Regions from separate parts of the Thioalkalivibrio sp. AKL8 genome, predicted to be linked through region 2. Evidence: predicted binding sites of a transcription regulator. Region 2 holds the regulator's gene; each other region holds the start of a gene.
What was found. Region 2 encodes sigma-54, which starts transcription at its own class of promoters, with help from an activator protein. Its sites were predicted from a motif close to TGGCANGNTNCNTGCTT; they were not measured.
Positions count from the first base shown of each region.

Region 1 (7,648 bases), on a different contig from region 2:
CGAGGCGATCGCCGAGAGCAATGCGTTCTCCATCGCCGGGGGTGGCGACACCCTGGCCGCGATCGACAAGTACAACCTGGCGGATCGCATCAGCTACATCTCCACCGGCGGCGGCGCCTTCCTCGAGTTCCTCGAGGGCAAGACCCTGCCGGCCGTCGCCATCCTGGAAGAACGGGCCAAGGGCTGAGGCCCTTGTCCTTCCCCGCTGACGGAGACACGCGCGGATGAGACGTACCAAGATCGTAGCCACGCTGGGGCCGGCAACGGACAGCGACGAGGGCATGGAGGCCATCATCCGGGCCGGTGTGGATGTGGTCCGGTTGAACTTCTCGCATGGCGATCCGGATGACCACCGCCAGCGCCTGGCGCGCCTGCGGGCCGCCTCCGAGCGCGCCGGCCGTTGCGTCGGTGTTCTGGGCGACCTGCAGGGCCCCAAAATCCGCATCGACCGCTTCCAGCAGGGCAAGGTGCAGCTGGAAGAGGGGGCGCCCTTCGCGCTGGATGCCGAACTGGATCGCGACGCGGGCGATGCCACCCAGGTCGGCCTGACCTACAAGGACCTCCCGGACGACGTGCGCACGGACGACATCCTGCTGCTGGATGACGGTCGTATCGTGCTCAAGGTCACGGCGGTCAATGGCAGCCGGATCGAGACCACGGTCGAAGTCGGCGGCGAGCTGTCCAACAACAAGGGCATCAACCGCCAGGGCGGTGGCCTGTCTGCGCCCGCGATTACGGACAAGGACCGCGACGATATCCGCCTGGCGGCCGAGCTGCAGGTGGACTACCTGGCCGTCTCGTTCCCGCGTTCCGCCCAGGACCTGCACCTGGCGCGGGGCCTGTTGAAGGATGCCGGCTGGGAGGCCGGGATCTGCGCCAAGATCGAGCGCTCCGAGGCCCTGGAGGTGATCGACGAGATTATCGCCGCCTCGGAGGTCATCATGATCGCCCGCGGCGATCTGGGCGTGGAGATCGGTGACGCCGAGCTCCCGGGGGTGCAGAAGACCCTGATCACGCGCGCGCGCAGCCTCAATCGTCTGGTCATCACTGCGACCCAGATGATGGAGACCATGATCACGAATCCGATCCCGACCCGCGCCGAGGTATTCGACGTGGCGAACGCGGTGCTGGACGGCACGGATGCGGTGATGCTCTCTGGCGAGACCGCGACCGGGCGTTATCCTGCGCGCGTGGTCACCAGCATGGACCGGATCTGCGAGGCTGCCGAGCGCCAGCGCGCCGCACGCCAGTCGGACCATCGCATGGATTCGACCTTCGGCCGGGTCGACGAGGCCATCGCGATGGCCACCATGTACACCGCCAACCATCTCGATGTCTCCGCGATCGCCGCGCTGACCGAGTCCGGTTCCACGGCGCTGTGGATGTCGCGCATCAGCTCGGGCATCCCGATCTACGCGCTCACCCAGCACGAATCCACCAGCCGCCGCATGACGCTTTATCGCGGCGTCTATCCGGTGACTCTGAAGCCGATCCCCGAGAGCCACGAAAGCGTGAACCGTGAGGCGGTGAACTTGCTCAAGGGCGAGGGCGTCGTGCAGGATGGCGAGTTGGTCATCATTACCAAGGGCGACCTGCAGGGCGAGCATGGCGGCACCAACGCCATGAAGATCGTGCGCGTCGGCGAACTGGCCTGAACCGCGCACCGCCCGCAGTCGCCAACCAGATTAATCGACTTTTTCACTACCTCAGTCCGAATCCCGTAAGGAGGAATCCATGGCTCTAATCTCACTTCGCCAGCTTCTGGACCATGCCGCCGAACATGGCTATGGCATGCCGGCGTACAACGCCAACAACATGGAACAGGTCCATTCGATCATGGAAGCGGCCGCTGCGGTCGACTCCCCGGTGATCATTCAGGCCTCCGCCGGTGCCCGCAAGTACGCCGGCGAGCCCTTCCTGCGCCACAACATCATCGCCGCCATCGAGCAGTACCCGGACATCCCGGTTGTGCTGCACCAGGATCACGGCTCCGAGCCGGCAGTCTGCCTGCGCTCCATCCAGTCCGGCTTCAGCTCGGTGATGATGGACGGCTCCCTGATGCCTGACATGAAGACCCCGGCCTCGTACGACTACAACCGTGACGTGACCGCCAAGGTCTCCGAGATCGCCCACGCCTGTGGCGTGTCCGTGGAAGGCGAGCTGGGCTGCCTGGGATCCCTGGAAACCGGCATGGCCGGCGAGGAAGACGGTTCCGGTGCCGAGGGCCAGCTGTCCCACGACCAGCTGCTGACCGACCCGGACGAAGCCGCCGACTTCGTGAAGAACACCAAGTGCGATGCCCTGGCGATCGCCATCGGTACCTCCCACGGCGCCTACAAGTTCACCCGTCCGCCGACCGGTGACATCCTGGCCATCCAGCGCGTGAAGGAGATCCACGCCCGCATCCCGGATACCCATCTGGTCATGCACGGCTCCTCCTCCGTTCCGCAGGAGTGGCTGCAGATCATCAACAAGTACGGCGGCGATATGGGCGAGACCTACGGCGTGCCGGTCGAAGAGATCCAGGAAGGCATCAAGCACGGCGTGCGCAAGGTCAACATCGATACCGACCTGCGCATGGCCTCCACCGGTGCGGTGCGCAAGTTCCTGGCCGAGAACCCGAAGGAATTCGATCCGCGCAAGTTCCTGAAGGCCTCGACCGCCGCAATGAAGGACCTCTGCCAGGCCCGTTACGAGGCCTTCGGTTGCGCCGGCATGGCGTCCAAGATCAAGCCGATCTCCCTGGACGACATGGTCAAGCGCTACCTGTCCGGCGAGCTGGATCCCAAGGTCAACTGATCCTGCGGGTTGCAGCACGAAAAAGGGGGCTTCGGCCCCCTTTTTTTGTGCCATGATGAATGTATTCGTTAGGGAGACGCCGACGCATTCGCGCGGCCGCGTCTCCCTTGGCCTTTCTGGAGGTTTCCACGATGCAACGACTGATCCTTTTCTGCCTGACGACGCTGGTGTTTGCCGCCATAGTGGGGAGCGCTCACGCGAACCCGTTCAGCCGCGAGATCGATCCGCAGGACATCATCGATCGCGCCCAGGCGACGGTGGAGAACATGGCGACCCACCCCGAGTACGAGTCCCTTAAAGAGGACCTGCGCGACGCCCGCGGCGTGGTGATCTTCCCGCGCGTGGCTCGCGGGGCCTTCCTGATCGGAGGCTCCGGCGGCATCGGCGTGTTCCTTGCCTGGGACGACGAGCGCGGCGATTATTCGCCGGTGGCGTTCTACTCCCTCGGTTCGGTCAGCTTCGGCATGCAGTTCGGTGGTGATGCCGCCGAGGTGGTGATGGTCGCGCGCACCCAGGATGCGGTGGACTCGATGTTCGGGTCCGCCATCCGCCTGGGGGGCGATGCCTCGGTGGCTGCCGGTCCGGTGGGTGCGGGCCGGAGCGCCACCCCGACGGCCGACTTCCTGTCCTACTCGCGGGCGCGGGGTGCCTACCTGGGCATGAGCTTGTCCGGCTCGCGCATGACCGTGCGCGACGACTTCAACGAGGCGTACTACGGCGAGTCCCAGCGCCCGGTGCATATCATCGAGAGCCGCCGCGTCGACCGTGAAGGGACCCGTGCCCTGCGCGAGACCCTGGCCGGGTTCCGGGTTGACGAAGAGGAAGCCCCTGCGGCCTCCGAGTCCCGTGGTCAGGGGCGCGAGTCCTCCGGCGGCGTGCGCCCGGACAACTTCGAGGTGGAGAGCTTCTGAACCAGCGCCGCGCGGGTGATGCCTTCGGCTGACTCGATGATCGGGGCGCTCGTGCGTGAACGCAGCGCGGCCGCATTGTCGAGGCGCGGGTCGGCATCCTCCCGGCGCCGGTTGAGCACGATCCCGGCCAGTTGCAGGCCGCGTCGTTCCAGGGCCTCCAGGGTCAACAGGCAGGTGTTCAGTGTGCCCAGGCGGTCCTCCGCCACTAGCAGGACCGGCAGCCCGAGGGCCTCGGCGAGGTCCGCGTTCAGCCCATCGGTACACAGCGGCGAGTAGAAGCCCCCCGCACCCTCCACTAGCCGCGGGCCCGTGCCGTCGGCTGCGCAGGCCGCGGCCAGCTCCGCGATCGTCAGGCGCACGCCCTGGTTCGCGGCGGCCTGGTCCGGGGCGATGGCATCGGGGAAGCGCCAGGGCGTGACCTGCTCGATGGCGGCGTCCGGAAGGCCCGCCGCGTGGGTCAGGTTCATCCCGTCCTCGGGCCACAGCCCATCGGGGCCCGGCGGGCAGCCGGATTCCACCGGCTTGCGCGGTTGCGGCCGCAGCCCACGATCCCGCCAGAGTTCCAGCAGCGCGCAGCTGACGAAGGTCTTGCCGACGCCGGTGTCGGTGCCGGTGACGAACAGGCCCTGCGGGGGCGCTCCTGTCTGTGCCGGGCTCATGCGTCGCGGGTCAGGCGCTCCAGGGCCTCGCGATAGCGCGCCGCGGTCTGTTCCACCACTTCCGCGGGCAGCTCGGGGCCGGGCGGCTGCTTGTCCCAGTCCAGGGTCTCCAGGTAGTCGCGTACGTATTGCTTGTCGAAGGACTCCGGGCTGGTGCCTGGCGCGTAGCGGTCGGCCGGCCAGAAGCGCGAGGAGTCCGGGGTCAGGACCTCGTCGATCAGATGCAGGGTGCCGGCGGCATCGACGCCGAACTCGAACTTGGTGTCGGCGATGATGATGCCGCGCTCGGCGGCGTAGTCGCGGGCCATCGCGTAGATCGAGAGTGCCGCATCGCGCACCTGCCGCGCCCGGTCCTCGCCGATGGTCGCCACCACGGCATCAAAGTCGATATTGGCGTCGTGGTCGCCGACGTCGGCCTTGGTGCTGGGGGTGAAGATCGCCTCGGGGAGCTTCGAGGCGAGCTCCAGGCCGGCCGGGAGCGGGATGCCGCAGACCGCGCCGCTGGCCTGGTAGTCCTTCCAGCCAGAGCCGATCAGGTAGCCGCGTACCACTGCCTCCACCGGCAGGGCCTCGAGCCGGCGGATCACCAGGCTGCGTCCTTCCAGCGGGGCGCGAACGGCCGGGTCCGGAATCACCTGTTCCAGTGGGATATCGGTCAACTGGTTGGGGATGCCCAGCTCGCGCTCCACCTTGTGCATCCAGAACTGCGTGATCTCCGTCAGCACCCGGCCCTTCTCGGGCACGGCCGTGGGCAGGATCACGTCAAAGGCGGACAGGCGGTCGGTGGTGACCATCAGCCAGTGGTCGGCGTCCACCGCATAGAGATCGCGTACCTTGCCGCGATGCACGAGTTCCAGGTCGGGGAGTTGGCTTTCAAGCAGGGTGTCAGTCATGCCGCGATTCTACCGGGCGCGGGCCTTGCGCACCACGAAGCGGACGAAGACACGAAGAAAAGCGATCCACAAGGAGACGCGACGATCGGCAGCAAGCGCATGGGCGCGTCGCGCCTTATCCACCGGCCATTCACGCCCCCCGCTTCGCTCTCACCAGTGAGCCCTTCCGGCCTTTGGGTCTCCCTGTGGATCGCTCCTTGACCGGGCTTTTCTGCGCGTCCGGGAGCGCTTCGTGGTGCGCATGGCTTGTCGGGTGGGGCCGGGGTCGCTATCGTTCGGGCCATGACTGAGATGGCAGGCAATTCGGCGGCGCCTCGCGTGGGCGTCGTGATGGGGAGCACCTCCGACTGGGCGACCATGGAGCGGGCGGTGGATGTGCTGGACGAACTCGGGATCCCGTTCGAGGCCCGGGTGGTGTCGGCTCACCGAACACCGGATCTGCTTTTCGAGTACGCCGAGCAGGCACGCGAGCGGGGCCTCCAGGCGATCATCGCCGGGGCCGGGGGGGCGGCGCACCTGCCGGGGATGCTGGCCTCCAAGACCCCGGTTCCGGTGCTCGGCGTGCCGGTCGCCTCGCGCCACCTGAAGGGGCAGGACTCGCTGCTGTCCATCGTGCAGATGCCGCGCGGCATCCCCGTGGCGACCTTCGCGATCGGCGAGGCGGGCGCGGCGAACGCCGCCTTGTTCGCCGCCGCGATGCTGGCGAACCACGATCTCGATCTGCGTGAGCGTCTGGATGCCTTTCGCCAGTCCCAGAGTCAGGCCGTGCTGGGGCAGACCCTGCCACCGGACCCGTCATGATCCAGCCCCCTGCGACCCTCGGGCTGCTCGGTGGCGGGCAGCTCGGCCGCTATTTCGTGGAGGCCGCACAGGGTATGGGCTATCCCGTATGGGTCCTGGACCCGGACCCGGCGAGCCCGGCCGGGCGAGTGGCGGCGCGGCACCTGTGCCAGGCCTTCGACGACCCCGATGCGCTGCAGGCCCTGGCCGGGGCCTGCGCGGTCATTACCACCGAGTTCGAGAACATCCCGCGCCCGGCCGTGGAGTGGCTGGATGCCCGCGCCTGTCTGCGCCCGGGGCCGCGCGCCCTGAGCATTGCCCAGGATCGCCTGGAGGAGAAGGCCTTCCTCGGCGAGATCGATGTGGCGGTAGCCCCCTGGCAGGCGGTCCTGGCCGGCCAGACGCCCGAAGTGCGAGCGGACGCGGGGGGGCCGACGTTCCCCGCGATCCTGAAGACCGCGCGCCTGGGTTATGACGGCAAGGGCCAGGTCCGGCTGGCGCAGGCCGGCGAGTTGCCCGCGGCGCATGCCGAGCTGGGGCTGGTGGACTGCGTGCTGGAGGCCCAGGTCGAGCTGGAGCGCGAGCTCTCGGTGCTGGTGGCGCGAACCGCGGACGGCGCGAACGAGGCCTTTCCGGTGGCGGAAAACACCCATCACGAGGGCATCCTGCACCTGACGCGGGTGCCGGCCCGAGTCGGCGACGAGCCGCGCGAACGCGCCACGGCGATCGCGCGGCACATTGCCGAGCAGCTCGACTACCAGGGGTTGCTGGCGGTGGAGTTCTTCCTCACGGTGGAGGGTGAATTGCTGGTCAACGAGATCGCGCCGCGTCCGCATAACTCCGGGCACTACACCCAGGATGCCTGCACCATCAGCCAGTTCGAACAACAGGTGCGCGCAGTCTGCGGGCTGGGGCTGGCCCCGGCCTTGCTGACCACGCCGGTGGCGATGGTCAACCTGCTGGGTGACCTGTGGCCCGCCGCAGCGGAACCCGACTGGCAGGGCGTGCTGGCTGCCGGCCGCGCGCGGCTGCATCTGTATGGCAAGGCCGAGGCCCGGTCCGGCCGCAAGATGGGGCACGTCAACGTGCTCGGTCTGCCGGGCGAGGACGACGCCGGCGCCGCGGCCTCCACCGCCGAGGCCCTGTGGCAGGGTCTGGCCGAGGCTGTGGAGCGGACTGCGGACGGAGGGGTGGCATGAAGGAGGGCTTCCCCACGATCCAGGCGCGGCGTACCCGTCAGGCGGAGCTGAAGCGCGACCTGGAGTTCGAGGACACGCTGGCCGGAGAACACCTGCGGTTCCGCACGACCTGGGGTCTGTTCTCGCCGCGCCGCATCGACGATGGCACGCGGATGTTGCTGGAGCGCATCGAGGTGGAGCCAACCGATGCCTGCCTGGATCTGGGCTGTGGCTATGGCCCGATCGGCCTGACGCTGGCGCGCAAGGCGCCGCAGGGACACTGCACGCTGGTGGACACCAACTTCCTGGCGGTGGAGTACAGCCGGCGTAACGCCGAGCTGAACGGCATCACCAATGTGGACTGCGTGACCAGTAACGGCTTCGCGCAGATCCGTGACCGGCGTTTCGATCTGGTCACCTCGAACCTG
Region 1 covers NZ_AQYF01000002.1:109,354-117,001, reverse strand. Annotated here, with positions in the region: gene G335_RS0101170 (phosphoglycerate kinase) at 1-187, shown strand, start outside; gene pyk (pyruvate kinase) at 225-1,655, shown strand; gene fba (class II fructose-bisphosphate aldolase) at 1,735-2,799, shown strand; gene G335_RS0101155 (lipid-binding SYLF domain-containing protein) at 2,931-3,710, shown strand; gene bioD (dethiobiotin synthase) at 3,650-4,369, opposite strand; gene G335_RS0101145 (phosphoribosylaminoimidazolesuccinocarboxamide synthase) at 4,366-5,262, opposite strand; gene purE (5-(carboxyamino)imidazole ribonucleotide mutase) at 5,554-6,063, shown strand; gene G335_RS0101135 (5-(carboxyamino)imidazole ribonucleotide synthase) at 6,060-7,241, shown strand; gene G335_RS0101130 (class I SAM-dependent methyltransferase) at 7,238-7,648, shown strand, end outside.
Region 1: G335_RS0101155 (lipid-binding SYLF domain-containing protein) is a predicted target of sigma-54. The motif match lies at 2,848-2,864, and genes of this name have one in related genera.

Region 2 (7,648 bases):
TCGGAATCCAGCGGCGCGCCGTGTTTGAAGCCGAAAGACTGGAACTGCAGGGATAGTTCGTGTTCCCCGCGCTCGCCGATGCGGTCGCGCAGGGTGCGGGCCAGATCGTGCATCGACAGGCGCGAGGTGTCGACCGTCAGGTCGGCCTCCGCGGCCACATGGCCCAGCCACTCGCGTTCGCGGTCGATGGCCTCGACCAGTGGCACGCCGTCGCGCGCCAGCGGGTGGCGCCGGCGGGTCAGGTGGTAGCGCCGCAGCAGCACCTCGCTGGCCGCCTGCAGGAACAGGACCTCCACCTGCACCCCGTCCGCCCGTAGTTGCGCCAGGAGATCGGAGAACCCCTCCAGGGCCTCCAGGCCGCTGCGCACATCCACGCCCACGGCCAGATGGCGGTCGGTCTCGGTGTCGTAGTGGCCCTGCCGGACCTGATCGATCAGGTCCGGCAGCAGCGGCAGCGGGAGGTTGTCGACGCAGAAGTAGCCGGCATCCTCCAGGGTGTGCAGGGCCACGGTCTTGCCGGACCCGGACAGGCCACTGACGATTAGCAGGCGCATGGCCGATTCAGCCCTCCGGGTCCGGGTTGGGGACCGTAGTGGCGGGCACCGCGCGATGGTAGGGCGGCTCCTCCGTCTCGCCGCTCATCTGGCGGCGCTGGCGTGCGCGCAGGTCGTCGCCAGCGATATAGCCCTGCATGTGCAGCATGTGGTTGCGCACGGCCGCCTCGATCATCACCGCGATGTTGCGCCCCGGCGCGATCGGCAGGCTGATCAAGGGGACGCGCAGGCCGAGGATATCGATCTCGCCGCGGCGCCCGTTCAGCCGGTCATCGGGGACCGGCGAGGGTTCGCCATGATCGCGCAGGTCGATGATCAGGCGCAGGTACTTGCCGCCCTTGATCGCGGAATCGCCATACATGGCGCGGATGTTGAGTACCCCAAGACCGCGCACCTCGAGCAGGTCCTGGAGCAGGGCCGGGCAGTGGCCGCGGACGATGTCGGGCGCAATGCGCGCGAACTCCGGGGCATCGTCGGCGATCAGGCGATGCCCGCGCGAGATCAGTTCCAGTGCGACCTCGCTCTTGCCGACGCTGGAGGCGCCGCTGATCAGCACCCCGATCCCGAGGATCTCCATGAACACGCCGTGGCGCACCTCGAAATGGGCCAGGCGCTGCTGCAGGAAATAGCGCAGCAGCGAGATGATCTCGTGACTGCTGGTGCTGGAGCACAGGATCAGCGGCAGCGCCTCCTGCGGGGCGTCGGGCATCTCCGAGAACGGACAGGTGTCCTCGGCGAAGATCACCGCGGTGGTCCCGGTGCGGGCCATCTCCAGGATCAGGTCGTTGCACTGGGTGGCGCTGAGGCTGGAGATGTAGCGGGCCTCGAAGTCGCCGATGATCTGGATGCGGTTGGGCCGGATCAGGTTGAGATGGCCGGCCAGCGGCAGGTCGTCCCCGTCGTCGCCGACCAGCTTGCGGTCGGGTGCTGCATGTTCGCCGTGCACGAAGCGAAGATCCAGGCGGTTTCCCATGGCCTGGATCAGGCTCTCCACGTTGATGTCGCGGGCGATCCCGCCTTCTCCCAGCGCCTCGTTCATGGCAGACGCTGCGCGCCGGAATCGCGGCTGGAGGCGGGTTCCACGGGCTTAGTCCTCGCTGAAGCGGCGCACGAGTTCCTGTTCCAGGGCCGTCGCATCCCCGGCCCGGCGCAGCGCTCCGATGGTGTCTGGCTGCGACAGGCCGCGGGCGAGTTGGGCCAGCAGGTCGAGGTGGTCGCCGGTGGCGGCCTCCGGGACCAGCAGTGCGATCAGGATATCGACCGGCTCGTGATCCATGGCGTCGAAGTCGACGCCCTTTTCCAGGCGCAGCACGGCCACGCGCGGCGCCTCGAGATCGGCCAGGCGGCCATGGGGAATCGCAACCCCATGGCCGAGACCGGTGGATCCGAGTTTTTCGCGTGCGGACAGGGCCTCGAAGATCGCATTGCTTCCTGGTCCCGTGCCGTCACCTCCGCCGGCGAGGAGGTCCGCCAGGGCCTCCAGGGCCCGTTTCTGGCTGGAGCACTCGGGTTGCAGGCCAATGCGCTCGGAGGTGATCAACTCGGCAATCGTCATGGATCAGGAGGCCTGCTCGCGGTTGCGCTGGGCACCTTCGGCGCGGTGGTGGTCCTTGACCTTTTCCTTGTGCTTGATCAGCTGACGGTCGACTTTGTCGATCAGCGCGTCGATTGCGGCATACATGTCCTCGTGAGAGGCCTCGGCGTGGATGTGATTGCCGCTGACCTGGAGATTCGCTTCGGCCTGGTTGTGCTGATTCCGGGTCTTCTCGTGGGTCAGCACGACGTGGACGTCGATGACCTTGTCGAAGTGGCGCTCCAGCTTCGCGAATTTCTCGTTGACGTAGTCGCGCAGGGCGTCGGTGATGTCCACGTGGTGGCCGGTCAGGTTGATCTGCATGGTCAGGACTCCTTGGTTACTTGCTGCCGGTGGGCATCGAGGCCATCTGCCGGCGTTCGCTGGATGAAGGGATGTGCATCGCCTCGCGGTACTTGGCCACGGTGCGGCGCGCTACGTTGATGCCCCGGTCCGACAGGACCTGGGCGAGCCGGGCATCGCTGAGCGGCTTGTTCGGGGGTTCGTCGCCAATCAATTCGCGAATCATGGCACGGATGGCGGTGGCGGAACACTCGCCGCCATCGTTCGTGCCGACATGGCTGGAGAAGAAATACTTGAACTCGAAGACCCCGCGCGGGGTGTGCATGTATTTCTGCGTGGTAACCCGCGAGATGGTCGATTCGTGCATCTCCAGGGTCTCGGCAATGTCGCGCAGGATCAATGGCTGCATCGCGACGTCGCCATGCTCGAGAAAGCCCTGCTGGCGGTGGACGATCGCCTCGGCGACCCGCAGCAGGGTGTCGTTGCGGCTGTGCAGGCTCTTCAGGAACCAGCGTGCCTCCTGCAGCTGATCGCGCATAAAGGCGCTGTCGCGGGCATCCGAGACCTGGCGCACCATGCCGGCGTAGAGGTCGTTGATGCGGATGCGCGGTGCGATCTCCGGGTTTAGATCCACGCGCCAGCCCTCGGTGGTGTGGCGCACGTAGACATCCGGGACCACGTATTCCGAGGTGGCGGAGCTGATCTGTGCGCCGGGGCGCGGGTTCAGGGTGCGGATCAGATCCAGTGCGCGGGCCAGTTCGTCCGGGTCGCGTACGCCGGACTGGCGCTGCAGGGCCTTGTAGTCGCGCTTGCCCAGGCTGTCCATGCCGTGTTCCAGGATCGCCCGTGCGGCCTCGCGGGCCGGGGCGTCCGGGGCCAGTTCGCGTAGCTGGATCTCCAGGCACTCCCGCAGGTTGCGCGCGCCGACCCCCAGCGGGTCGCACTGCTGAATCCAGTGGAGCACTGCCTCGACCTCGTCGACGCCGACGGTTTCATCCTCGCCTCGGCTGATGGTCTCGGCCAGGGTTTCCAGGTCACCCTCGAGATAGCCGTCGGGGCTGATGGCGTCAATCAGGGCCGCCCCGATGCGCTGGTCGCGCGGTGTCAGATGGCTCAGATGCAGCTGCCACAGCAGGTGATCCTGCAGGCCCTCGCCGTCGTCGTCGCTGGTGTTTTCCAGCGGGTCGCGGTCATCCACGCCCTTGTTGGGTGTCGGGGCCGGTTCGTAGATGTCGTCCCAGCGGCTGTCGGTGGTCAGTTCCTCGGGGATCACGTCATCGCTGGTGGTGGTGGCCTCCATGCGATCGCCTTCCACCAGCTCGCCGTCCTGGTTCAGGCGCTCGGTGTCGGCCTCGGCCTCTTCGTCCTCGACCTGTTCGAGCATGGGGTTGCTCTCCAGCGCCTGCTGGATCTCCACCTGGAGCTCGAGCGTGGACAGCTGCAACAGGCGGATCGCCTGCTGCAGTTGCGGGGTCATGGTCAGCGTCTGACCCAGCTGCAGATTCAGGCCGGGTTTCAGCATCGCGTATTCGGAGCGAGGGTGGGCATTGGTGGAATCTTAAAGCCTGCCTTGTGGTTTGTGCACCGACCGGGCCGCATGTGGGGCGCTTTCACAGGCGGAAGTTCTCGCCGAGATAGACCCGGCGCACCTGGGGATCGGCCAGCAGCTCGTCCGGTGTACCGGCGGCCAGCAGGCGTCCCTCGCTCAGAATATAGGCCCTGTGGCAGATGCCGAGGGTCTCGCGCACGTTGTGATCGGAGATCAGTACGCCGATGCCGCGCTGGGCGAGATGCCGAATCACGTCCTGGATGTCGCCCACCGAGATCGGATCCACCCCGGCGAAGGGCTCGTCCAGGCAGATGAACTGCGGATCCCCGGCGAGGGCGCGGGCGATCTCGGCCCGGCGACGCTCCCCACCGGACAGCGCGATGCCCGGGCTGTGGCGCACGGTCTCGAGCTGAAACTCCTCGATCAGGGCGTCGCCAATGCGGCGGCGCTCGTGGCGATCCAGCCCGGGGCGCAGCTCGAGCACGGCCTGCAGGTTGTCCCACACGCTCAGGCGGCGAAAGATCGAGGCCTCCTGCGGCAGGTAGCCGAGGCCGGCGCGCGCGCGTACGTGGATGGGGGCGCGGGTGATGTCGCGCTCGCCCAGGGTGATGCGCCCGGCATTGGGACGGATCAGCCCGACCAGGCTGTAGAAGCAGGTGGTTTTGCCGGCCCCGTTCGGGCCCAGCAGGCCGACCACCTCGCCGGGCGCGAGGTCGACGTCCACCTGGTCCAGCACCGTGCGCTGGCCGTAGCGCTTGGTCAGCTCGCGTCCGATCAGGCGGTCGTTGGTTTGTGCCGGTGTGGCGGATGGGCTGGGGGCGGTGGCGTTCATTCGTCGTCGCGCGGCTGGATGGTGATGCGCACGCGCTCGCTGTCGCCTTCGCCGCGTTCGGCCTCGATCACGTCGGTCGTCAGGTCGTAGGTGATGCGCTTGCCGCGCGCCTCCTCGCTGGTGGTGATCACATGGGCCTGGTCGGTGAGGATCATGCGGTCCTCGTTCAGCAGGTAGTCGATGCGCAGGGCGGTGGCAATGCGCATCTCTCCGGTTTCCGGATCGGGTGATTCCAGGCGTGCCGGCTCGCCGTGGGCCTCCATTTCGTAGGGGCGGCGATCGCGGGTGCGCACGTAGACCTTGTCGGCCTCCAGGGTCATGTCGCCGCGGATTACGATCACGTCGCCGGTGTAGGTCCCCAGCCCCTGGCGTTCGTCCATCTCCGCGCGGTCGGCAGTGATCTCCACCGGCAGTGCCGGGCCCGCCGAGCCCTGCTGGGCGAGCGCGGGCGTGGCCAGCAGGGCTAGCAGCAGGAGCGCCGCCAGGCGGGCACCCGGTTGGCCCGGACGGTGGCGAAGGCTATGGGGATTCGGGGTCATGCGCGGGATCCTCCTCGCTCGTCTCGCTGTAGAGCGAGTACACGTCATGGAACAACTCTATGGTATCCCCTCGCGAGTCCACGCGCAGACCGGTGCCGCGCTGGAACAGGCCCGGCTGGTTCAGGGTGGAAAGGGCATCCGAAGTGGCGACCATGGTGTCGGTGGCGACGCGAACATCCCGCGAATCGATGATGGTCTCTACGCGTTCGCCGCGGGGCGGCTGTACGCCGTGGGTGGGGCCCACCAGGTCCAGGGTCACGGCGGCCGGTTGATGCAGTGCGGCGGGGGCAGTCCAGCGCCATTCGATACCGCCTTCGGCGAACAGGTCGAGGTCCGGGTCGTCCACCCATTGGGGGCCGTCACGTCCAAACTCGCGCAGGCGGGTGCCGCGCAGACGATGGCTCAGTTCGCCGTCGTCGCCGGTGGCATGCAGGGTGAAGCCGTCAATCTGCAGCGTGACCTCGCCCTCGGGCGGGCTTACCTCAGCCTGCGCCAGGGGCACGGTCGCGAATGCGAGCACGGCCAGGGTCCATCCGAGTCGGCTGCGAATCCTGCGTCTCATCCGTTCAGGTAGGTCTCGAACAGCGCGTCGAGCCGGTCCTGCGCGGCCAGCAGGCCCTCGCAGGCCTCGCGCACGGCCCCGCGCCCACCATGGGCTTCGGTCACCCACTGGGCATGCTGGCGCACCAGCGGGTGGGCGTCGCCGACCGCGATCCCGAGCCCGACCCGCTGCATCGCTGGAAGATCCACGATGTCGTCGCCCATGAAGGCCGCTTCGGCGGGGTCGTGACCGGTGCGCTGCAGCAGTTCGTGCAGGGCTTCGCCCTTGTCGCGGCGGCCCTGGATCAGATGCTCCACTCCCAGGTCGCGCATGCGGTGCTCGACGACCCCGGAGGTGCGCCCGGTCAGGATGGCGATCTCGATGCCGCCGTCCAGGGCCAGACGGATACCGTGGCCGTCGCGGCTGTTGAAGGCCTTGTACTGCTCGCCGCCGTCGCCGAGGAACAGGCTGCCGTCGGTCAGCACGCCGTCCACGTCCAGGATCAGCAGGCGAACGGCCTGCTGGTGGGTGCGCAGAGTGGTGGCATCCAGGTTCATCACGCCACCCCGGCGCGCAGCAGGTCGTGCATGTTGATCACGCCCACCAGGCGGTTTTCGGCGTCGGTGACGGGCAGGGCGTTGATGCGCCGGCTCTCCATGGCCTCCAGGGCCTCCACCGCCAGCCAGTCGGGCTGCGCGGTGTGGCCGCCGGTGGTCATGGCCTCGCCGATGGTCAGGCCGTCCAGGCTGTGCCCGGCATCCAGGGTGCGCCGCAGGTCGCCATCGGTGAACACGCCCTGGATGCGATCGTCACCGTCGGTGATGATCACCAGCCCCAGACCCTTGCGGGTGATCTCGAACAGGGCGTCCTTGAGTGGGGCGTCCGGGGTGATGCGCGGGATCGCGCCTCCGGTATGCATGATGTCGGCGACATGCACCAGCAGGCGCCGGCCAAGGCGGCCGCCGGGGTGCGAGCGGGCAAAGTCGTTGGCGGTAAAGCCGCGTGCATCCAACACCGCGACGGCCAGGGCATCGCCCATCGCCAGCGCGGCGGTGGTGCTGGAGGTGGGAGCCAGGCCCAGCGGGCACGCCTCGCGCTCGACGCTGACATCCAGGTGTACGGTGGCATCCGCGCCGAGGCGCGAGCCGGGGTTGCCGGTCATCGCGATCAGCGGTACGCCCAGGCGCCGGATCAGCGGCAGGATGGTGATGATCTCGTCGGTCTCGCCGGAGTTCGACAGCGCGATGACCACGTCCTCGCGGGTGATCATGCCGAGATCGCCGTGACTGGCCTCGCCCGGATGCACGAAGAAGGCCGGCGTGCCGGTGGAGGCCAGGGTCGCGGCCAGCTTGCTGCCGATGTGCCCGGACTTGCCCATGCCGGTGACGATCACGCGGCCCTTGCACGCGAGGATGCAGCGGCAGGCCTCGAGGAAGCGGTCGTCGATGCGCCGGGCGAGGTTGCGTACGGCCTCGGCCTCGTCATTGAGGACGGCCAGGGCGAGCTTGCGGGTCGTTTCGGGGTTGAAGTTCATGCGGTTGCCGTGATTCCCAAATAGACAAGGTAGCTTGCGAAGGCGATGAGGAGAAGGGCGCCCTGCCAGCGCCGGATCTGTCCGCGGCGGCCCAGCGCGATCAGGAACAGGGCCACGGTCAATGCCAGCATCACCGGATAGTCGCGCGTCAGCACATCGGCGTCGATTGCCAGCGGCGTGATCAGGGCCGGAACGGCCAGTACCGCGAGCAGGTTGAACAGAT
Region 2 covers NZ_AQYF01000007.1:79,182-86,829, reverse strand. Annotated here, with positions in the region: gene rapZ (RNase adapter RapZ) at 1-554, opposite strand, end outside; gene hprK (HPr(Ser) kinase/phosphatase) at 562-1,593, opposite strand; gene G335_RS0106100 (PTS sugar transporter subunit IIA) at 1,642-2,109, opposite strand; gene hpf (ribosome hibernation-promoting factor, HPF/YfiA family) at 2,113-2,451, opposite strand; gene G335_RS0106090 (RNA polymerase factor sigma-54) at 2,468-3,952, opposite strand; gene lptB (LPS export ABC transporter ATP-binding protein) at 4,041-4,811, opposite strand; gene lptA (lipopolysaccharide transport periplasmic protein LptA) at 4,808-5,350, opposite strand; gene lptC (LPS export ABC transporter periplasmic protein LptC) at 5,331-5,912, opposite strand; gene G335_RS0106070 (HAD family hydrolase) at 5,909-6,448, opposite strand; gene G335_RS0106065 (KpsF/GutQ family sugar-phosphate isomerase) at 6,448-7,425, opposite strand; gene G335_RS0106060 (calcium/sodium antiporter) at 7,422-7,648, opposite strand, start outside.

Region 3 (7,648 bases), 100 kb from region 2:
TGGTGGATATGGCTACGTGTGGCGGCCCGGCTTGAGGCGGTCGAGGCGCAGGCGTTCGCGGGTGTCGAACAGGCGGCGGGAGGCGAACCAGACCGCGCCGAGGGTGCCGAAGCCGGTGCCGGCAGTGATCAGGAACATGATCAGGATCTGGTACTTGACCGCCTCCACCGGCGGGGCGCCGGCGAGGATCTGGCCCGTCATCATGCCCGGCAGGCTGACGATGCCGGCCGCGGCCATGGCATTGATGGTTGGCATCAGGCCGGAGCGGGCCGCCTCGCGGCGCATGGTGGCGACGGCCTCGCTCCAGCCCGAGCCCAGCGCCAGGCGGGCCTCGATGGTGCGGCGCTCGCGCCAGACCGTCTGGGTCAGGCGGTCCAGCCCCAGCGCGATGCCGGTCATGGTGTTGCCCAGCAGCATCCCCAGCAGCGGGATGGCGTACTGCGGCTCCCACCAAGGCGAGGGTCCCACCATCGTGGTCAGCGCGAGCACGGTGACGGCAAAGGCCGAAACGAACATGGTGACCGCACCGATCCCGTAGCCCCACAGCCCGGCAAAACGGCGCTGCTGACGCGCCATCACCTCGTAGCCGGCGATCGACACCATGACCAGCGCCATCAGCGCCACCCAGCCCAGGTGCGCGTGGTCGAACAGCGTCTGCAACACCAGGCCGATCAGCAGCAGCTGTATGACGGTGCGCGCCCCGGCGATCAGCAGACTGCGCCCCAGCCCCATGCGCGCCCAGATGGTCAGGCCAGCCAGGGCCACGACCAGCAGCGCCGCCAACGTCAGATCCAGCGCGGAAAGCGAGATCAGCTCCATGCCGTGTTCTCCAGCTGCCCTTCGTGGATGGTGAGGATGCGCCCGCCCAGGCGTTGACGCTGCAGCGTGTCGTGGCTGACCCACAGCGCCGCCGCATCTTCCTCGGCGAGATACGCCCGCACCGCGCGTTCGATGCGCTTGGTGTTCTCCAGATCCAGGTTGGCGGTGGGCTCGTCCAGCAGCAGGACGCGGGGCCGGTTCAGCAGCGCGCGCACCAGACCCAGGCGCTGCTTCTCGCCGCTGGAGAGACGCTCGACCTCCCAGCCCAGCGAGGCCTCGGGCAACGCGACCTGTTCCAGCAGGTGCAGGGCCGCCTCACGCGAGAAATCGGCGGGCAGGTGTTCGTCCACGCGCTCGCCCCACCAGGCGGTCTCGGCCGGCACATAGGCCACGCGCCGGCGCCACTGGACCGGCAGCATGGCGTCGCGCGCCTCGCCGTTCAGCATCACCTCCCCCGTGCTGGGGTCGAGATCCGCCAGGGCGCGCAACAGCAGCGACTTGCCGGCACCCGAGGCGCCGGTGACCTGCACCAGTTCGCCCGGCTGAACCGCCAGGTCCAGCGGGCCCAGCTGGGCTGTTTTCAGTTGTCGGACGTCCAGCAGGCGATCCATGCGACAGGCTTCCGGTGCGGCAAAAGCGGGATCGTAACCGAAGCCGGGGTACGGGGATGAATGGCCCGACCGGGAGACCCTGCTTGCTGGGAAGAGAGCCGGCCGGGGTGTTAGTAGCCCGCGGGCATCAGTCGCAAGAACCGCCGCGGGCGGGGGCTTCGCGGGCAAGCCCTCTCCCGCCCGGTGTGTCGAACAAAAAAAGGGCGCCCGATAAAGGGGCGCCCAAAGGCCAACATCCAAGTCCTGGGAGACTGTCTTGTCGGCGTCGGAGGAGACGATGTATCGGGATCGAGCCGGGTTACGGCCCGACCCCGGTTTCAGGTTAACGAGGCTTTATTGCTTCCCGGTGAACTCCGGGTAGGCCTCGAGACCGCACTCGGCGATATCGGCGCCCATGGCCTCGTCCTCTTCGCTCAGGCGGATGCCCATCACCGCCTTGAGGATCGCCCAGACAATCAGGCTGGCCACGAAGACGAACACGAAGATGGCGAGCAGGCCCACGATCTGGCCGAAGAAGGTCGCGTCCGGGTTGGACAGCAGCACCGCCATCACACCCCAGATACCGGCGGTACCGTGCGCGGAGATCGCACCAACCGGGTCGTCGATCTTCAGCTTGTCGAGCGCGACGATCGAGAACACCACGATCACACCACCCACGGCACCGATGATCATCGCCAGGACCGGGCTGGGCATCAGCGGCTCGGCGGTGATGGACACCAGGCCTGCAACCGCTCCGTTCAGGGCCATAGTCAGGTCGGCCTTGCCGAAGATCAGACGGGTGGTGATCAGCGCGGCCACCACACCCCCGGCCGCGGCCAGGTTGGTGTTGGCGAACACGGCGGCCACGGCATTGGCAGACTCGATGTCCGACACCTTCAGCTCGGACCCGCCATTAAAGCCGAACCAACCTAGCCACAGGATCAGCACACCCAGCGTGGCCAGCGGCATGTTGGAACCCGGAATGGCGTTGATCTTGCCATCCGCGCCGTACTTGCCCTTGCGCGCCCCGAGGAGCAACACACCAGCCAGCGCCGCAGCGGCACCCGTGAAATGGACGATGCCGGAACCGGCGTAGTCGAGGTAGCCGATCTGGTCGAGGATACCGCCACCCCAGCTCCAAAAGCCCTGGATCGGGTAGATGAAGCCGGTCAGCACGACCGCAAAGGCCAGGAAGGCCCACAGCTTCATGCGCTCGGCCACGGCACCCGAGACGATGGACATCGCGGTGGCGACGAACACGACCTGGAAGAAGAAGTCGGCACGATCGGAGTAGTAGATGTCGCCACCGCTACCCAGCACGTCCGCGACTGCGTTGTCGCCGCTGATCAGGAAGCCCAGTCCCGGGATAATGGAGCTGAGACCATCGCTGTACATGATGTTGTAGCCGATCAGCATGTACATGATGCTGGCGATCGAATACAGGGCGATATTCTTGGTTGCGATTTCGGCCACACTCTTGGTGCGCACCATACCGGCCTCGAGCATGGTAAAGCCCGCGGCCATCCACATCACCAGTGCACCGGCCACCAAAAAGTAAAAGGTGTCCATCGCATAGGCGAGTTCGACAACTTGCTGTTCAATTTCCATGATTGAAATTCCTCATTCGCTGGAAGGCAAAGGTTTAAAGCGCTTCCGGTCCGGTTTCGCCCGTGCGAATACGCACGACCTGCTCCACCGGCGTAATAAAGATCTTGCCGTCGCCGATCTTGCCCGTGCTGGCGGACTTTGAAATGGCCTCGACGACCTGGTCGACCAGGTTTTCGTCAACGGCCACTTCAAGCTTCACCTTGGGCAGAAAATCGACTACATACTCGGCACCGCGATACAACTCGGTATGACCGCGCTGGCGACCAAAACCCTTCACTTCGGTCATGGTCATGCCCTGCACGCCGATCTCCGAGATCGCCTCGCGAACATCATCAAGCTTGAACGGCTTGATCACGGCGGTAATCATCTTCATGTCAGACTCCTGTGGGCGGGTCCGCTGATCCACGGACCCGCCTTTGCATTAAGAGGTAATAGCCGGCTTCAGAACGTCTTGGACCAGCCCACCCAGGCGCCCAGGTCCTCGTCGGATTCGTCGACGTACTCGAGGTTAAGGCTGAACTCGCCCCAGTCCCCGGCGTCGCGCGCCAGGCTGGCGGTGTAATGGGTGTAGTTTTCGGCATCGGAATCGTCGAAGCTGGTACGCCCCACAAGGAACCCGGCGCTGTAGACATCCATGAACGGGATATCCAGACCGGCGTAGAAGTACATGTCGTCATCCTGCAAGGCCGAGTCATCACTGTCGTGAACAACATAGGCCATACCGCCGTAGAGACCGACGGTGCCAGTATCAAAGCTGACTTCACCGTAGATCTCGCCAAAGTCGGCGCTCAGGGAGCCGGTGTCATCACGGGCATCGGGGTAGGCATAGTAGATGTAGCCAACGTCGTATCCGAACCCGCTGGCGAACTCGTCGGCGAATCCGGCATAGAGATCGAGTTCGTAGCTGGTGTCATCACCAAAATCGACGTTCGACAGCCAGGTTCCGGCGTAAAACCCGGAGGCATGCTCGTAATCAATGCCGCCCTGAATGGCCGCACCGTCATCGCTTTCGGAAAAGCCCCTGAAGTAGTAGTTGGACACCGCACCAATGTTCACGGACAGCTCCGCGGCGGCGGTGGAGGTAAACGCGACGCCACCGGTGGAGCCTACGGTGAGGACAGCAGCGGCCAGCGCGGAACGGGTGAACTTCTTCATATTGGTCATCTCCCAGATTGGTCAATCGAGTGTCGCGTAGTCGACACCCGGTCCTTGCACGGGCTGTGCCAAGTACCAAAAGGGAGCAAAATCGGCTTTTCACAACACGTGTTGCGGCCGAACCACGAGGTTTTGCCTCTGGATGGTGCGCACTAAAAGTGCACACGCACCAAAAGCGTGCAATCAACGAAAAGTGTGAACACGGTCCGGTCCCCGCACGGGCCAGACGCGGAACAAGAGACAGGAAAGCGGGCCGGAAGGGCCCGTAGGAGAAGAGGGGCTAGTCGGACGTCGCGAGGGTGCCGCGCTCGATCTCGATGCCGACCTCGCGTACACCGGGAACGGCCCCGGGCTTGCCCAGTTTGATGCGCACCCAGGGGGTGCCGAACTGGGCCATCAGGGCCTCGGCGATCTCTTCGGCCAGGGATTCCAGCAGCGCGTGCGGCTCGCGCGTGACGATGGCCCGCACCGCGTTGGCCACCGCCTCGTAATCGACGGTATCGCCGATCTCGCCGGAATAGGCGGCGATGCGGGTATCCGCCGCCAGTTCGATGTCGAATCGCAGGCGGCGCTGGATCCGCTGTTCCCAGTCGTAGACACCGACAACGGCATCGATTTCGAGGTCGCGCAGATAGATTCGATCCATGGGCTCGGCGGGCTCCTGTAGGTCGGCGCCTATCCTACTGCCCGGGCCGCACGAGGTACACCGAGCCGTTATCATGGAGCTCTCCTTGCACGGCTTCGAGACACGCATGAGCGAGCCCTTCCACGACCTCCCGTGGCCCGACACCCCCGAGGGCGAACCGCGCCGCATCGGGGTAGAAATCGAGATGGCCGGGGTCTCGCTGGAGATTATGGCCGAAGCAGTAAAGGCCGAATTCGGAGGGCAGATCGAACCGGACAATGCGTTCGTCGCCCGCGTGCGCGATACCGACGTCGGCGACTTCCAGCTGGAACTGGACGCCCGGGTGCTGAAGGACCGGGCCTACCGCGAGCATCTCGCGCGCCTCGGCATCGAACTGGACGACTCCGACAAGGCGGCGCTGGATCGCTGGCTGGCCGACGCCGCCGGCCGCCTGGTGCCGCATGAAATCGTGGCCCCGCCGATCCCGGTGGCCGACCTGCCCCGCCTGGACCGGGTACGCGCGGCCCTGCAAGAGGCCGGTGCCCAGGGCACCGAACGCTCGTTTCTCTACGCCTTCGGGTTGCAGATCAATATCGAGATCCACCGTACCGATGCCGAGTGGCTGCTGGCGATCCTGCGCAGCTTCCTGCTGATGGCCGAGGCCCTCACCGCGGCCGGCGCAATCGACCTGGCACGGCGACTGTCGCCCTACATTCGCGCGTTTCCCGGGCCCTTTGTACGCCACATGCTGGACCCGGACTTCCAACCCGATCAGGCCGGCCTGATCGATGCCTACCTGGCGCACAGCCCAACCCGCAACCGACCACTGGACCTGTTGCCCTTGTTTGCCCACCTGGACCCGGAACGGGTCAACGCCGCACCGGTGGAACACGACTTGATCAAACCGCGCCCGGCCTTCCATTACCGCCTGCCGAACTGCGAGATCGACGACCCGGACTGGAGCCTGGCGCGACCGTTCAATGGCTGGGTCGAGGTGGAACGCCTGGCGGCGGATCCGGAACGCCTGGAGCGCCTGTCGCGGGAATACCTGGACCGCCCCGGCCAGGCCCTCGGCCGCTGGGCCGACGACTGGAGCCAGCGCCTCCGTGACTGGTTCTGACTCGGCTCCCAATGCAACCAGCCGGGTCACGCCCCAAGCCCGTCGCCCGGTGATCGCGATCACCGGGCCGGACCAGGGCGGGGGTCCGGCCTGGCTGTTCACCGCCCTGGCGGTGTGGCGCGCGGGAGGCCGCCCTTTGCGGTTGCGCCCGGGAAAGCCGCGCGGCCGTTGCCCGTTCGACGGACTGATCGTGGGCGGCGGGGCGGATGTCGACCCCGAGCTCTACGGCGAGACCCTGCCCGACGGGCCGGATGCGGCCGCCATCCGCCAGGCGGAGCGCCGCCTCTCGCAGCGCCTGATCGGCTACCTCTTCTACCCGGCCCTGTGGCTGCTGCGCCGGCTGTTCCAGTCGCACGGCGGGGTACTGGACGTCGACCGCGACCGCCTGGAGAAGGCCCTGATCCACCGCGCGCTGGACGATCACCGCCCGATCCTCGGCATCTGCCGCGGCATGCAGCTGGTCAACGTGGTGCGCGGCGGCACGCTGCAGCGCGATCTGGCCGAGTTCTACGTGGAAACACCACAGGCCCGCAGCCTGTTGCCGGTCAAGCCGGTCCAGCTGGAGCCGCGCAGCCACCTGGCGGACATCCTGGGCGACGCCACGCTGCACGTGAACGCCCTGCACAATCAGGCGGTGGATGGCCTGGGTCGCGGGCTAAGGGTCGCCGGCCGCGAGAGCAGCGGCGTGGTACAGGCGATCGAAGCCGACCGCGGCTGGTGCATCGGCGTGCAGTGGCACCCGGAATACCTGCCCCAGAAGCGCCGCCACCAGCGTCTGTTCCACGCCCTCGTTCGGGCCGCCGCCAATACCGGCTAAAACCCGATTCACCAAGAAGACACGAAGAAGGGCAGGCGCTCAGGCCGGGTACGGCACGGAGAGGCCGCCGAGGCCGCAGTAGCCGTGGGGGACCCTGGCCAGGTATTGCTGGTGATCCTCTTCGGCGAAATAGAACGCCGGCCCTTCGCCGATCTCGGTGCTGATCGTTCCGCCCCGTGCCTTGTCCAGCGCGGCCTGGAAGCGTTGGCGGCTGGTCTCGGCGGCCGCCAGCTGGTCCGCATCGGTGGTGTAGATCGCGGAGCGGTACTGGGTACCGACGTCGTTGCCCTGGCGCATGCCCTGGGTCGGGTCGTGGCCTTCCCAGAAGGTGCGGAACAGCGCATCCAGGTCGACTCGCCGCGGATCGAATACCACACGCACCAGCTCGGTGTGCCCGGTCTGGCCGCTGCATACCTCGCGATAGGTTGGATTCGGGGTATAGCCCCCACCGTAACCGACGCTGGTGGAGTACACCCCGTCCAGCTGCCAGAACAGGCGCTCGGCGCCCCAGAAGCAGCCCATGCCGAACTGGATCACCTGCATGCCTTCGGGGTACGGCGGTGCCAACGGGGTTCCCAGCACCATGTGGCGCCCGGGCACCGGCATCGGCTCCTCGCGCCCGGGCAAGGCCTGCTCGGGCGCAGGCATGCGCGGCTCGGAAAATGCGAACATCGGCGACTCCATCAGTCAGCCGGGGTGAGCCGGATCAGCTCCCCCGGGTTGTGGTCGGTAAGTACGTAGATTGCGCCTTCGTGCACGCGCACGTCGCGAACGCGGCGATCCAGATCCGGCAGCACCTCGGACTCATTGACCAGGTCGCGCCCGTCGAAGGTCAGGCGGCGCAGCGTCTGGTGCACCAGTCCGCCGACCAGCAGATCACCATCCCAGTCGGCAAAGGCCGGATCGCGCAGGAT
Region 3 covers NZ_AQYF01000007.1:183,702-191,349, forward strand. Annotated here, with positions in the region: gene G335_RS0106590 (ABC transporter permease) at 13-819, opposite strand; gene G335_RS0106595 (ATP-binding cassette domain-containing protein) at 810-1,430, opposite strand; gene G335_RS0106600 (ammonium transporter) at 1,764-3,017, opposite strand; gene G335_RS0106605 (P-II family nitrogen regulator) at 3,052-3,390, opposite strand; gene G335_RS0106610 (TorF family putative porin) at 3,459-4,172, opposite strand; gene folB (dihydroneopterin aldolase) at 4,453-4,818, opposite strand; gene G335_RS0106620 (amidoligase family protein) at 4,892-5,917, shown strand; gene G335_RS0106625 (gamma-glutamyl-gamma-aminobutyrate hydrolase family protein) at 5,967-6,734, shown strand; gene msrA (peptide-methionine (S)-S-oxide reductase MsrA) at 6,774-7,406, opposite strand; gene G335_RS0106635 (PQQ-dependent sugar dehydrogenase) at 7,418-7,648, opposite strand, start outside.
Region 3: G335_RS0106610 (TorF family putative porin) is a predicted target of sigma-54. The motif match lies at 4,227-4,243, and genes of this name have one in related genera.

Region 4 (7,648 bases), on a different contig from region 2:
ACCAGGAGCCATCCAGGGTGTCGCCGTAGAGCACCGCGCCCTGGATGCGATTGTCCTTCAGCACCAGGCGCTTGTAGACGCCGCGCGCGGCGTCCTGGAACACCAGATCCTCGGTGGTCTCGTCACCGGCGAAGTCGCCGGCGGAGAACAGGTCGATCCCGGTCACCTTGAGCTTGGTCGAGGTCATCGAGCCCTCGTAGCGCCCGATACCGTACTCCGCGAGGTGATTGGCGCAGACCTTGGCCTGTTCCCACAGCGGCGCGACCAGGCCGTAGGTCGTGCCGCGATGCTGCACGCACTCCCCAACCGCGTAGATCGCCGGGTCATACGTCTGCATCGTGTCGTTCACTACCACGCCGCGCTCACAGTGCAGCCCGGCGGACTCGGCCAGCGCGGTATTCGGGCGGATGCCGACCGCCATCACCACCAGATCGGTGTCGACCTCACTGCCATCGGCAAAGCGCACGCCGGTGACCCGCTCGTCCCCGAGGATCGCCTGGGTCTGGTGCGCCATGCGAAAGTCCATGCCGCGCTCCTCCAGCGAGGCGCGCAGCATGCCGGACGCCGCAGGGTCCAGCTGGCGCTCCATCAGGTGATCCATCAGATGCACCACGGTCACGTCCATGCCCTGGCGCATCAGGCCGTTCGCGGCCTCCAGCCCCAGCAGGCCACCGCCGATGACCACCGCTCGCCGATGCTCACGGCTGGAGGCCAGCATCGCGTCGACATCGTGGATGTCGCGAAAGCCCACCACGCCGTCGAGATCGGCACCCGGAATCGGGATCATCACCGGATCCGAGCCGGTCGCCAGCAGCAGCCGGTCATACGGCGCCTCGGTGCCGTCCTCGGCGATCACCCGACGACCGACGCGGTCGATCCGCTCGATGCGCTTGCCCTTGTGCAGGGTGATCCCGCGCTCGGCATACCAGGCATCGTCGTTCAGCATGATCTCGTCGACGGTCTTCTCCGAGGCCAGCACCGGCGAGAGCATGATGCGGTTGTAGTTGCCCCAGGGCTCGGCGCCGAACACGGTGATGTCGTACATGTCAGGCTTGAGTTTCAGCAGCTCCTCGACCGTGCGCATCCCGGCCATGCCATTGCCGATCAGGACCAGCCGCGGTTTGTCGTTTGACGTGTTCATTACGCAGCCTCCGCTTCCGGGTTCTTGTGACGCTCGTGGAGGAAGCGCAGGACCTCGGCCCGGTAGTGGTTGTACTGCGGGTTGTCGGCCATCGCCAGACGCTCGCGCGGCTTGGGCAGGTCAATCTCCAGGATCTCGCCGATGGTCGCGGCCGGGCCGTTGGTCATCATCACGATGCGGTCGGACAGCAGCACGGCCTCGTCCACGTCGTGGGTGACCATCAGCACGGTGTTGCCCAGATCCGACTGGATGCGCATCACCTCATCCTGCAGGTGCGCCCGGGTCAGCGCGTCCAGCGCACCGAACGGCTCGTCCATCAGCAGTACCTTCGGCTCCATCGCCAGTGCCCGGGCGATGCCGACACGCTGCTTCATGCCTCCGGAGATTTCGTCCGGGCGCTTGTCGAGTGCGTGGCCCATGCCGACCATCTCCAGCGTCTGCAGGATCCACTCGCGACGCTCGGCCGCCGACTTGGTGCCCTTGAAGGTCTTGTCCACCGCCAGGGCGACGTTGTCGCGCACCGTCAGCCAGGGCAGCAGCGAGTGGTTCTGGAACACCACGCTGCGATCCGGTCCCGGCTTGCTCACTTCACGCCCGTCCAGGATCACCGCGCCGGTGCTGGTCTCCAGCAACCCGGCGACGATGTTGAGCACCGTCGACTTGCCGCAGCCGGAGTGGCCGATGATGGAGATGAACTCGCCGCGGTCCACGTGCAGGTCGACGTCGCGCAGCACCTCGGTAGCCGAAGGCCCTTCACCAAAGGTCTTGTGGACATGTTCGATGGAGAGATAGCTGGTCATGATGTTTCTCCTGTAAGGGGCCGGCTCAGCCGGCCTGCGTGCCACGGGTAACCCAGTTGCCGACGATGGCAACCAGACGGTCGAGGAAGAACCCGACCAGGCCGACGTAGACGAGCGCGAGCACGATGTCGCTGAGCATGGAGGCGTTCCAGGCATCCCAGATAAAGAAGCCGATGCCAACACCACCGATCAGCATCTCGGCGGCCACGATCGCCAGCCAGGCGAGACCGATCCCGATGCGCAAACCGGAAAAGACATACGGCGCGGCGGCCGGGAGCATGATCTTGGTGAAGTACTCGAAGCCGTTCAGGCGCAGCACGCGGGCCACGTTCACGTAGTCCTGCGAGATATTCCGGATACCGACGGAGGTGTTGATGATGATCGGCCAGATCGCGGTGATGAAGATCACGAAGATCGCCGACGGATTGCTGGCCTGGAACGCGGCCAGCGAGATCGGCAGCCAGGCCAGAGGCGGCACGGTACGCAGGACCTGGAACAGCGGGTCGAGTCCGCGCATCGCCCAGGTGGACTGGCCCACCAGCACGCCCAGGCCGATACCGGCGACTACCGCCAGCGCATAGCCGTAGGCCACGCGCTCCAGGCTGGCCAGCAACTGCCAGGCCATGCCGACGTCGTTACCGCCGTAGTCATAGAAGGGATTGACGATCAGTTCCCAGGTGTCGGTAATCACCTGGCTCGGGGCGGGCAACACGGCTCCCGGGGAGGACGCCATCATCTCCCAGATAAGCAAAAAAAGCGCCGTGACGACCACCGGCGGCACCACGACCGCGGCAGTATTGCGCAGGCGCCGGGCCCAGGCCCCGGGATCTGCCCCGGGGCGCGGCTGGGGCCTGGCCGCAATGGTGGTGGCCTTCCGGGCCACGGGCCGGGTGGGCGACGCGTCGGCCGCCGGGCGTTCGCGCCCGGAGCCAAAGGTCAGGGTGCGGTCGAGAATGGCACTCATCGCGAAATCCTCTTGAATCGTTTGTTCGGGGGTCAGTCGGGCAACGCGTCAGGACGCGAGCGCCTTGATGTCCAGGCTGTCGAGATAGGCCTGCGGGTTCTCCGGGTCGAAGACCTTGCCGTCGAAGAACGTTTCCTTGCCGCGCGAGGTGGACTCGGGGATGTCGGCGCCGTCGATGCCGAGCGCCTCGGCGGCCTCGCGCCAGATGTCCTCGCGGTTCACCTCGTCCACCAGCGCCGGCATGTCCAGGTCCGGCGGCAGATAGCCCCAGCGGATGTCCTCGGTGAGGAACCACAAGTCGTGGCTCTTGAACGGGTAGGAGGCCTGGTCCTTCCAGTAGCGCATCTGGTCGGGGTGATCCTCGACCACGCGTCCGGTGCCGTAGTCGAAGTTCCCCTGCATGCGGTCGATGATGTCGCCGTACGGGGCGTGGATGTAGCGCCGGCGCGAGCAGATCTCGGCGACCTCCTCCTTGTTCACCGGGTCCTCGCAGTACATCTGCGCCTCCATCACCGCCATGGTCAGGGCGCGCGCCGCGTTCGGATGAGCCTCCACCCAGTCGGCACGCATGCCCAGCGCCTTCTCCGGGTGGTTGTGCCACAGTTCGCCGGTGGTGTTGGCGGTGTAGCCGATGCCCTGATTGATCAGCTGCATGTTCCACGGCTCGCAGACACAAAAGGTGTCCATGGACCCGACGCGCATGTTGGCAACCATCTGCGCCGGCGGGACCACGATGGTGGCGATGTCGCGGTCCGGATCGATCCCGCCGGCGGCCATCCAGTAGCGGATCCACAGATCATGGGTCCCGCCCGGGAAGGTCATCGCCGCACGAATGTCGTCACCGCCGGCGGCCTTCTCGGCCAGGGCGCCCTTGAACTCCGTGGTGTCGGTGCCGACCTTCAGGTCCGCGTACTCGTCCCCGACCGAGATGCACTGCCCGGCCAGGTTCAGTCGCGCGAGGATCGTCATCGGCGTGCCCCGGCGATGGATCAGGTAGGGCATTGGCGTGAGGATGTGCGAGCCATCGATTCCGCCGCGTTGCGACCCCAGATCCAGGTTGTCGCGCACCGTGCCCCAGGAGGACTGCTTCAGCACCTGCACATCGGGCATGCCGTGAGCGGCGAAAAAGCCCTTCTCCAACGCAATGAACAGCGGTGCGGCATCCGTCAGAGCGATGAAGCCGAGCTTCGCCTCGGTGGTCTCCGGCTTGCCATTGCCGGCCTTCGCATAGCCCCAGGGCGCCGCGCCCGAAAGGCCCATTGCCGTGGCGCCGATTCCGGCGGCCATGCCGCCCAGGAAACGCCGGCGCGACAGGCCGGAGGTGTTCTTCGTGTCGTTCGTTTGATCGGTCATTACGGGTTCACTCCCCTTGTCAGCAAACACATCCCAAAAACGAAAAAAGGCGTCGCATCAGCCCGGCCGCTTGTGCAGCCGGGTGATGGACGCCTTTGTCCAGTCTCACGGGAGCCCCGGTCATCGGGTCTCCCTGTTGTCAGGCGACGAACCGCCGTTGGCTCGTCTTGCCCATCCTCCTGCAGGAGGTGTGCCAATTAGCCGTTGCTAGGCGACCCTGCGGGAAACAATCGCCACGTGGCGCGGAAAAATCGGATGGTTTCGAACACCGGGTCGAACGCTTGCGGGAAGCCCGAAGTCCGGAAGACAATCCCTGAGGCACCAGCCTGGGGCGCACTTGCGGTGCAGTTGACCTGCAATAGTGCGCTGCCAGAGGGCGACCTAACCCGCCGTAGGAGCCGCCTTGGCGGCGAAGCCCCTGCCCGCGCCGGACTTTGGCAGGGGCTTCGCCGCCAAGGCGGCTCCTACAGGCCCTTCCCCAGCAGGTCAGACATGGCGACGGTCGCCTCGGCCACCTCGGCCAGACGCCGGTTCTGGTTCATCGCAGTCTGGCGCAGGAGCTTGTAGGCCTGGTCCTCCGTCAGGCCGCGATGCTGGATTAGCAGTGCCTTGGCTCGCTCAATCGTCTTGCGCTCGGCCAAGGCCTGGCGCGCCGCCTGCAGCTCGTCCTCCACCGACTGCAGACGACTGGCCTGGCGTTGCACCAGGTCCATCACCGAATGTCCGACGATCGGCACATTGAGCGGGTTATCGCCGCCCACGCCGTCGGAATCCAGCCCCTCGGGCGCACCGAAAAACACCGCATACGGCACGCTGTCGCGCAACTCCGACTCGGCCAATTGCGCGATACGGTCACGCACCGCACCCAGGTCCGCGCGATCCGCCACGATGCGCGCGGAGCAGCACTCGTTCAGGTGCATCTCCAGCCGATCCTCGATCTCCTTCATCGCGTCGATACGCGCAGTCGTGCAGGCAAACCACGCCTCGGCCCGGGCCGGGGCCGGCTGGCCATCGGTCTGGGTGCAGGCCTGACGGCGCAGGCGCTCGACCTCGGCGGCGAAGCTCGCGCCCTGTAATTGACGCCAGGCGCCGCAGGCCGATTCCGGGGCAAACTCCGAGAAGATGCGAAACGAACGTTCCTGGGCATCGATACGGTGTAACAGGGCCTGGCGCAGCTCGCCGTCAAACACGCCCTGGCCAAAGCCCGCAGCACCGATCGCGCGTTCCTGACCCGCAAGCTCCTTGCCCTGCATGAAGTTCAAAAGAGCGACCAACGCACCGGAGACCTCCGGGTCGGTAGCCGAGTCCGCAGCCTCGAATACCACGCCCAGAAGCGAACGGATCAGTTCGCTGAAGCCGCGCATCGCCTCCATTGGCGAAAGCGTGCGCTCGTTGACCTCCTCGCGCAGGCTGGGCAGCCCGGACAGTCCGTGCAAGGCCAGTGCCATGCGTCCCAGCAACCGGCCGCGTGCATGGGCACAGGCCCCCGGCTGTAACCAGCCATCAAGGTGTTCGCGAAAGGCCGCCGCCGTGGTGTCGGATTCGGTTCGATACTGCCCCAGCTCCTCGGCATAACGCTGGCCAGCCGAGCCGATCCAGAGGCTGGAAGCGCCGCGTTCACGCTGCAGTTGATGCACCAGGGCACGGATGCGCCCGACCAGTTGCACGGCCTCCAGCAGGCGCTCCAGGCTCACTACCTCGCATTTGCGCGAGGCGACCAGGAAATCGCCAATAGCCTCTTCATACGAAACGCTCGGGGACGGGGTATTCTGGGGGAGATTCTGACTCATGCTCATGATCCGCGGATGCCTCGCGGAACAAACAAGCACGCGATGTGCCAGTTCGGGGCACTGGCAGGGGCGGGAGATCAGAACGAGCGGGGGATCACACCCCCGCCCGCGAGCAACGATGAACGATCAGAAGCTCATCGAGCGGTCGAACTCGGCGACGGCCTGCACGTACTGGCCCATGCCGGCCATCTCGGCGTTCGGCAGGAAGTTGTGTTCGCCGACGTCGCGGCCCTTGGCGCAGGCCTCGCAGGCCCAGAACGGGACGCCTTCACTGACCAGTGAATCGACGATGTCCTTCATTGCCGGCATGTTGTGGCCGACGATCTTGTCGTAGACATTGCGGTTGGCGATGTTCACGGCCTCGCCCTGCAGCCAGACGGTCACGTCATGGCCCTGCTGCTTGGCCACGTTGGCGGCGATCATGCCGAGCGTCGCACGGGTGGGGTCGTCGGTACCGGCGGTGACAGCAACAATAAAGCGCATGGGGTTCTCCTGAGTGCTTGAAACGTGCTGCAACCGTAGCGGCAGGCACGCCCGGCGTCGATTTCCCACAAGCCGCGGAGAAACACTCGGATCAGGGCCTGCCCCTCGCCGTAACGCTGGTCCGGTAGAGCTTGAAGGCCATCAGCAGCCAGGGGATGGCGTGCATGACCAGGTCGAGGATGTCCCACAACCGGTTCAGCTCGCCGGCCAACAGCCAGCGCAGCTTCTCCGCGACATGCGGCTCGGGGATCCAGGGGGCCAGGCCCAGCGTGGCCACCAGCAGGGCAAACAGCCACAGCGGTGCGCGATCGACCCAGCGTACGAAGGCTTTCATCGCGCGCATCCTACCCAAGGCCCGCGCACGGCGCAGCCCGTTCTTGCCGGTAACGGGGCCGCCTTCTACACTTTTGCCTGCTTCAGGGGGGCGCGACGCGGCAGGCCCGGGAACCCCCTGGCCTCACCACCGCGGTCCGCAGTAGCCGCCCGGTCCGGAAGACCATCATGGAAGCCCTGCTCGTCTCCACCGTCATCGTCGCCATCGCCGAGATGGGCGACAAGACCCAACTCCTCGCGCTGCTCCTGATCTGCCGCTACCAGCAGACCTGGCCCATCATCTGGGGCATCGTGGTGGCGACCCTGGCCAATCACTTCCTCGCCGCGCTGGCCGGCGTCTGGATCGGCGCCAGCGTGCCGGACGAGTGGCTGCGCTGGGGGCTGGGGCTCGGGTTCATCGTCATGGCCGCCTGGGTGCTGGTGCCGGATAGCGAGGACGAGCTGCCCGCCCCCTCGAAACACGGCGTGTTCTGGACCACCACGGTGCTGTTCTTCCTGGTCGAGATGGGCGACAAGACGCAGGTGGCTACCGCCGCGCTGGCCGCGACCTTCGACAGCCTGGTGCTCGTGGTGATCGGCTCCACCATCGGCATGGTCGTGGCCAATGCCCCGGTCGTATGGCTGGGCCAGCGTTTCGCCTGTCACCTGCCGCTGCGGCTGCTACGCGCGCTCGCGGCTCTGCTGTTCTTCGCCCTGGGCCTCGGAGTCCTGCTCGCCTGGGTCTGACTCCGAGCGCAGCATCTTCTGTCCCAGCCAGATGCGCCGCACCAGGCGCGGCAGCAAC
Region 4 covers NZ_AQYF01000008.1:282,537-290,184, forward strand. Annotated here, with positions in the region: gene nirB (nitrite reductase large subunit NirB) at 1-1,141, opposite strand, end outside; gene G335_RS0108665 (ABC transporter ATP-binding protein) at 1,141-1,941, opposite strand; gene ntrB (nitrate ABC transporter permease) at 1,967-2,905, opposite strand; gene G335_RS0108675 (CmpA/NrtA family ABC transporter substrate-binding protein) at 2,954-4,258, opposite strand; gene G335_RS0108680 (nitrate regulatory protein) at 4,723-6,048, opposite strand; gene G335_RS0108685 (DsrE family protein) at 6,175-6,531, opposite strand; gene G335_RS0108690 (hypothetical protein) at 6,623-6,865, opposite strand; gene G335_RS0108695 (TMEM165/GDT1 family protein) at 7,033-7,590, shown strand; gene G335_RS0108700 (TVP38/TMEM64 family protein) at 7,525-7,648, opposite strand, start outside.
Region 4: G335_RS0108675 (CmpA/NrtA family ABC transporter substrate-binding protein) is a predicted target of sigma-54. The motif match lies at 4,438-4,454, and genes of this name have one in related genera.